Regions from separate parts of the Paenibacillus sp. PastF-3 genome, predicted to be linked through region 2. Evidence: riboswitches for the same ligand, from Rfam matches in the RefSeq annotation. Region 2 holds a riboswitch; the other holds the start of a gene.
The links. A riboswitch is a leader RNA that binds a small molecule or an ion and turns the genes downstream of it on or off. The one in region 2 is predicted to bind S-adenosylmethionine.
Positions count from the first base shown of each region.

Region 1: another riboswitch for S-adenosylmethionine. It lies ahead of metA (homoserine O-acetyltransferase MetA); the one in region 2 lies ahead of M2444_RS20365 (methionine ABC transporter ATP-binding protein).

Region 1 is NZ_JARXWM010000007.1:40,190-43,610, reverse strand. Features, by position in the region: gene corA (magnesium/cobalt transporter CorA) at 1-811, opposite strand, end outside; SAM riboswitch class I at 1,211-1,341, shown strand; gene metA (homoserine O-acetyltransferase MetA) at 1,456-2,376, shown strand; gene M2444_RS15395 (aminotransferase class I/II-fold pyridoxal phosphate-dependent enzyme) at 2,413-3,421, shown strand, end outside.
Region 2 is NZ_JARXWM010000010.1:175,589-179,009, forward strand. Features, by position in the region: gene M2444_RS20355 (MetQ/NlpA family ABC transporter substrate-binding protein) at 1-431, opposite strand, end outside; gene M2444_RS20360 (methionine ABC transporter permease) at 490-1,149, opposite strand; gene M2444_RS20365 (methionine ABC transporter ATP-binding protein) at 1,149-2,165, opposite strand; SAM riboswitch class I at 2,266-2,405, opposite strand; gene M2444_RS20370 (Cthe_2314 family HEPN domain-containing protein) at 2,507-3,241, opposite strand; gene M2444_RS20375 (COX15/CtaA family protein) at 3,351-3,421, opposite strand, start outside.

The sequences.
Region 1 (3,421 bases), on a different contig from region 2:
ATATTCCGGTAATTACGGTCAGGGGCATGAATATTGTTGTGATCGCAGTAAACACTCTCATAATTTCATTCGCACGGTTGGCGATACTGGATTGGTATGCCTCTCGTAAGTTGCCCATGAGATCGCGATATGTCTCAAAGGTTTCAGATATTTTAACCGCATTTTCATAAATGTCGCTAAAATATTTCTGCAGCTGATCATCAATCAGACGGAGGTCTTTTTTATTTAGGGTATTGATTACTTCTTTTTGTGGCCCCAGCATTTTCTTCAACCATAGAATTTCACTTCGCAGACCGATAATTTCACTGAGATGTGACTTCTTGGTATGCATGAGAATATCTTCTTCCAGCTTCTCAATCCGAGCTTCAATTCGGTCGCCGACGGAGAAATAGTTATCCACGACAAGGTCAATTAGTAAGTAAAGGAACATATCCGGTTCACTTACTTCTTGCTCCCAGAGCATAGGCTTCAGGATTCGTAGTTCATTGATCTTTTGCTTCGTGACAGTGATGATGTAATGTCTTCCAAGGAATACATTGAGCGCCCGTAGGAAAATTTCTTCATCGTCAAAGCGGATGCTATTTACAACTATAAAGTAGTGACTTTCGTATATTTCGATCTTCGGACGCTGATCCTCTTCGCTAAGGCAATCCTCAACAGCAAGATCATGTAGGTTGAATAAGGGCTGAAGCAGCTCCAAATCCTCAACATCGGCGTCAATCCAATAGAACCCTTCCGTTGGGGGTGTTAGTGTTTCATCAATTTCATCAATAGGTGTAAAAACCCCTGCATTCACCAGCCGGATTTTCATCTGATTTCACTCCTCCTATCCCCAGGTCTTCACTAGGGACTGCTAAATTAAGCACAGAGAAAAAAATCAGCTTGGCCGGGCGTTACAATCAATACATAGGGCCAAATGACGTTTCGAGGGCATGAAGAAGAACTGCTCCCGCCGCCGGCAAGCTGATGATTATCCTGTGTGGTTGCTCATTCTGTACACATATTTGCGAGCTCGGGTCGCCTTCCATTCTTCTTCTCACCTCTTCTTTTCGTTCAGGTATGAAATACTTGTCTAGTATAACAACGGAGTATGCCTCTTTCAAGCAAATTTATTGTGATTTTGAGGCTTCTTCAGCATTGTATGGACTTGACGAAAAGGAGGTTCATGATTTAAAGTGAATTTTAAAGTAATTTAATTGAATACAGCTAAATCTTATCAAGAGCAGGTGGAGGGACTAGCCCTATGAAACCCGGCAACCGGCGTGTAAACGCACGGTGCTAATTCTTGCGGAATTTCTGCAGACGTCTAATCGTCTTCAGGAATATTCTGGCAGATGAGAGAGGCGCATATGACTGTAGATATGACCTTTCTCGATTTCCGAGGAAGGTCTTTTTATTGTTCAGCAAGCCGCAGTGCGGCAAAACAACTAAATTCAGCTAAGGAGTGGAAAGACAATGCCAATTAAAATTCCCGACAGTTTACCGGCGAAAGAAGTACTATCCGGAGAAAATATTTTTGTGATGGACGAAAGTCAGGCTTTCCATCAGGATATCCGTCCACTACGGATTGCTATTCTGAACCTCATGCCGACTAAAGAGACGACAGAGACTCAATTGCTGCGTTTAATTGGAAATTCGCCACTACAAGTTGATGTTACTTTATTGCATCCGCGTTCCCATATTTCCAAGAATACTTCTGCGGAACATTTGAAGAGCTTTTACAAAACCTTTGACGAGATCAGCCACCGCCGTTTGGATGGTTTAATCGTTACAGGTGCTCCTGTAGAACAAATGGAGTTCGAGGAAGTATCGTATTGGGAAGAGCTGAAAGAGATTTTTGAATGGAGCAAGGACAATGTGACTTCAACTATGCATATTTGTTGGGCGGCACAGGCAGGCTTATATCATCATTTTGGTGTTCGTAAAGTGGCATTGCCTGAGAAATGTTTTGGCGTCTTCCCTCATACGATTAATCAAAATAACATTAAACTGTTGCGCGGCTTTGACGAGGTGTTCCATGTACCACACTCTCGTCATACCGATGTCTCCCGTGAAGATATTGAGAATAATCCAGATCTGCAGATTCTGGCGGAATCCGAAGAAGCTGGTATGTATCTAGTGGCTACAAACGACGGAAAACAAATATTTGTGACCGGACATTCCGAATATGATCCTCTATCCTTGAAATGGGAATATGACCGTGATGTGTCTAGAGGGATGGAGATGGCTTTGCCGAAACATTACTTCCCTAAAGATGATCCAGAACGTACACCTCCAGCAGTATGGCGTGCGCATGCCAATTTATTATTCTCTAACTGGCTCAATTACTATGTATATCAAGAAACGCCTTATGATATCGACCCGATTGTTTATTAATAATAACGCTACAATATAAATTAGGAGGCATTAATCATGGATGACAAACTTAGGATTGAAAGTAGACTGGCTCAAATAGGTTCTCAAGAAGATCCAGCCACTGGAGCAATTAATTTTCCAATTTATAATGCAACGGCATTTCGTCATCCAAAACTCGGTCAGAGCACAGGGTTTGATTATAGCCGCACCAAGAGTCCGACCCGTTCAGTACTTGAGAATGCAGCTGCGGAACTGGAATCTGGAGATGCAGGATTTGCTTGTAGCTCAGGGATGGCAGCGATACAAACGGTGCTTACCTTGTTCGCTCAAGGCGACCATTTGATCGTTTCGCTGGATCTTTACGGCGGTACCTATCGTTTGTTGGAACGGATTATGTCCAAGTTTGGAATCACTGCTTCTTATGTAGACACGAATGATTTGGATGCACTGGAAGCTTCACGTCGTCCAAATACGAAAGCTGTATTTATTGAAACGCCAACGAATCCACTTATGATGATCACGGATATTGAAGCTGTATGCACTTGGGCACGTCACCATGGGTTACTTAGCATTGTAGATAATACCCTGCTGACTCCATTCTTCCAACGGCCTATAGAATTAGGTGCGGATATTGTAGTTCATAGCGCTACTAAGTATTTGGGTGGTCATAATGATGTACTGGCAGGCCTAATTGTATCCAAGGGTGTAGAATTATCAGCTGAAATAGCTATTCTACATAACTCTATTGGAGCTGTACTTGGACCAACAGACAGTTATCAGTTGATGAGAGGCTTGAAGACATTGGCGCTGCGTATGGAGCGTCATGAGAGCAATGCACTAGCGATTGCTCGATACTTATTAGAGCATCCAGCGGTTGCGGAAGTGTTCCATCCAGGATTGCCGGATCATCCAGGACATGAAATCCAGAATCGCCAATCTTCAGGCAATACCGGTATTTTTTCTTTCAAATTAAAAGATGCCAGATACGTGGAGCCGCTTCTTCGTCATATTCGTCTGATTGCATTCGCAGAGAGCCTTGGCGGCGTAGAGTCACTTATGACTTATC
Region 2 (3,421 bases):
GCACCATCAGCCAGCTCGTCGATGGATTTGATTTTCTTGGAATATGCACCAAAAGGTTCAACATGAACAGCTGTAACCGAAACTAGATCCGAACCGTTCTTTTGATTCTGGTCATCCAGGTAAGGCTGATGTTGGAAGAAGTTAGCATCCAGATTCTTCTCTGAAAGCTGAACGTTTGGTTGAACATAGTCAGTGAATTCTTTGATTTCCAATGTAATTCCTTGCGCTTCAAGCAATGGCTTAATAGCTTTTAAGATCTCAGCGTGTGGAACAGGTGAAGCACCAACCACCAATTTCACTGGTTCTGTAGTTGCAGCACCGTTTTCAGGTGCATTAGTGGCAGCCGAGTTAGAAGCATTATTGTTATTGCCGCAAGCAGCTAGCACCACAACCAATGTCAGACTAAAAAAAGTAAGTAGTAATTTTTTCATTTTAAATCCCCCTCTTATCCTTGGTATTTGTATGAATAAGGCTATATATAGACGTACCTTATTTCCGTGTAAAATGTCTTACTAGTCGATCACCGGCCATCTGTAGCAGTTGCACCAGTATGACCATCAAGACTACAGCGATAATCATAACTTCCTTCTCATAACGGTAATATCCATAACGGATCGCTAGATCACCTAGACCGCCGCCGCCTACCATCCCGGACATGGCCGTATAAGAGACCAGTGTAACCAGTGTGATCGTAACCCCGGCGAGCAGACCTGGACGAGCCTCTGGCAAAAGAACACGCATAACGATTTGATTCGTCGATGCCCCCATACCTTGTGCCGCTTCGATCACTCCGCGGTCTACCTCTCTTAGTGCCGTCTCTACCAGACGGGCAAAAAACGGAGCAGCACCAATCACAAGCGGTGGAATCGTGCCCAGTACACCAATGGCGGTACCAACAACGGCTTTACTAAAAGGAATCAATGCCACCATCAAAATGATAAATGGTACGGATCGTAGAATGTTTACAATGAACGATAAGACCGAGTAAGTTACTCTGATTACTATACTATTCGATCTTCCCCATAAATACAATAGAATTCCGAGTGGTAAACCAAGAATAATTGTGAATATTCCGGAAAATAGTAACATTTCCAAAGTAGCAACGGTAGCATCCATCATTTCTTGCCAGTTTAAATCTGCGAAATTCATTACGAAATCACCTCCACTTCAAGCCCTTGAGCGGTTAGTTCAGCTATCGTCACAGCAATCGCTTCAGCGGGTCCTTCGAACCGAACAATCATTTGCCCATAAGGTACGTCTTTAATCGTTGAGATGGTACCATGCAGAATGGCAAAGCTAACACCTGTCTCACGTACTACATTGGAAAGGGCAGAGCCGTAGGTCTTCTCTCCGAAAAAGGTAATTTTGACGGCCTGAGAGTTGTCCCCAGCAGCAGCGTCAAGCGCCGTACGAAGGGGGCCCTCATTCTGTGATTCACTGCGAATGAAATCGCGAGTGACCTCATGCTGCGGCTTCAGGAATACATCCGTCACTTTACCCTGCTCAACGATACCACCACCATGAATGACCGCAACACGGTCGCAGATGCTCTGAATCACGTGCATTTCGTGAGTGATCAGCACAATGGTCAGATGGAATCGTTTATTAATATCGAGCAATAGCTTAAGAATAGAGTCTGTCGTTTGTGGGTCAAGCGCAGAGGTTGCCTCGTCACACAGCAGCACATCAGGGTCGCTGGCAAGTGCCCGTGCGATGCCGACCCGTTGCTTTTGCCCTCCTGATAATTGAGAGGGATACTTATCCTTGTGATCTTCAAGCCCCACTAGGGCAAGCAAGTCTTTTACTTTTGCATCAATACCTGTTCTCGAAACGCCTGTGAGTCGCAGAGGAAAAGCAATATTATCGTACACCGTCGCTGAAGATAGCAGATTGAAATGTTGAAAAATCATCCCAATTTTGCGCCGCTGTTCCTGCAGCTGAGCTTGGCTAAGACTGGTTAGCTCTACACCATCAACCCAAACTTCTCCTTCTGTCGGACGTTCCAACAGATTAATGCATCGGATCAATGTACTTTTCCCCGCGCCAGAATGGCCAATGACTCCGAATATTTCACCTTTTTCGATAGACAGATTCAATCCGGAAAGTGCTGTAGCCGCATGGCTGCCTTTTCCAAATACCTTTGTTATTCCTTTTAGATTAATCAACGCTCGTCGCCCCCTTTATATTTCACTTATTCCATACAAAAAAACCTCCGACGATCGATGCAGATCGCAAGAGGCTCTGTGTGTTTATTTAGACAATGCCTTCTCATCTGCCAACGACCACAAACCTTGCGTCATTGTAGGAATTAGCACCATGACATTTGTATATAACGCTAATCGCGCTGTATACAAATCGGTTGCCGGGCTTCATCGGGCCTATCCCTCCGCCACTCTCGATAAGATATAGAGTATGAAATTTTTATGTTTGAATTCGTACAGACTTTAATGCAAGCATAAGTATAGTAAGTTTCTTGTTTTTTGTCAAAAGGAAATATCTTGAACGCTTAGGATTGTATGCTCTTTGCCTTGCTGATTTCCTTACGCAGCTGTTCATTGCTGTAGCTGAATGCCGCGATTAATGTTTTACAGTTCATTTCAAGGGACTGCTTTAAATCCTCAAGATGGCTATCTAAATCCTCAAGCTGAATTTTGTCATGCAAGCCTTGATGTCGCTGCCATAAATCATCCTGCATTTCGGAATTCATATAATGAATTTCAGCATTTCTGCGCTTGCGTAGATTCTCCAGTGGATCACGATAAGAGTTCTTGATCTGTTCCAGTTGATCCGCTAACGCAGGATGCACATTCAATAACTGAAGTTGACGCAGCACTGTAAAATAAGAAAAATGCGTTTTTAATTTGGAGGTTTTGAGGTCATAAAAATGATTCAGCACCGTTCCAAGCTTGTCCAGAAGAGAGAATACACGAATAAATCCATCTTTATAAAAATAAACATAACGCGCATAATCGCCTTGTTCCACTGGTGACATATCGTCCATATAACCAGCGATTACCGATTTCCGGTAAAAAGCGGCCGCGAACCAGCTTTGCTCCAATTCATCCAGTGACGAGATCAGTCCACGTGTCCAAATCTCCAGCTTGCGGTATTCATGGTCATTATCCTCATGAGCGTTCATTTCCTTGCGCAGTAAGGCTGCAAATGTGGCCATGTTCTCCATCGCGTCAGCCAATACACCGCTGTTCTTTCGAGGCGGCTCTCCAAGTATAACCCGCAGCATATCCCAGTCCTCCTAAAGTTTTATCCAGCACCACGATATACCGATTTCCACTTTATTATTCCGCAGGTAAAGCGACTCTATCCACGGTGGGAACTTTCTACTAAGGGCGTTACAACGGTGTCATTGGATTTGCTCTATTTTTTTCAACAACAACATTTCTCGCGCGATTCAGCTGCCAGA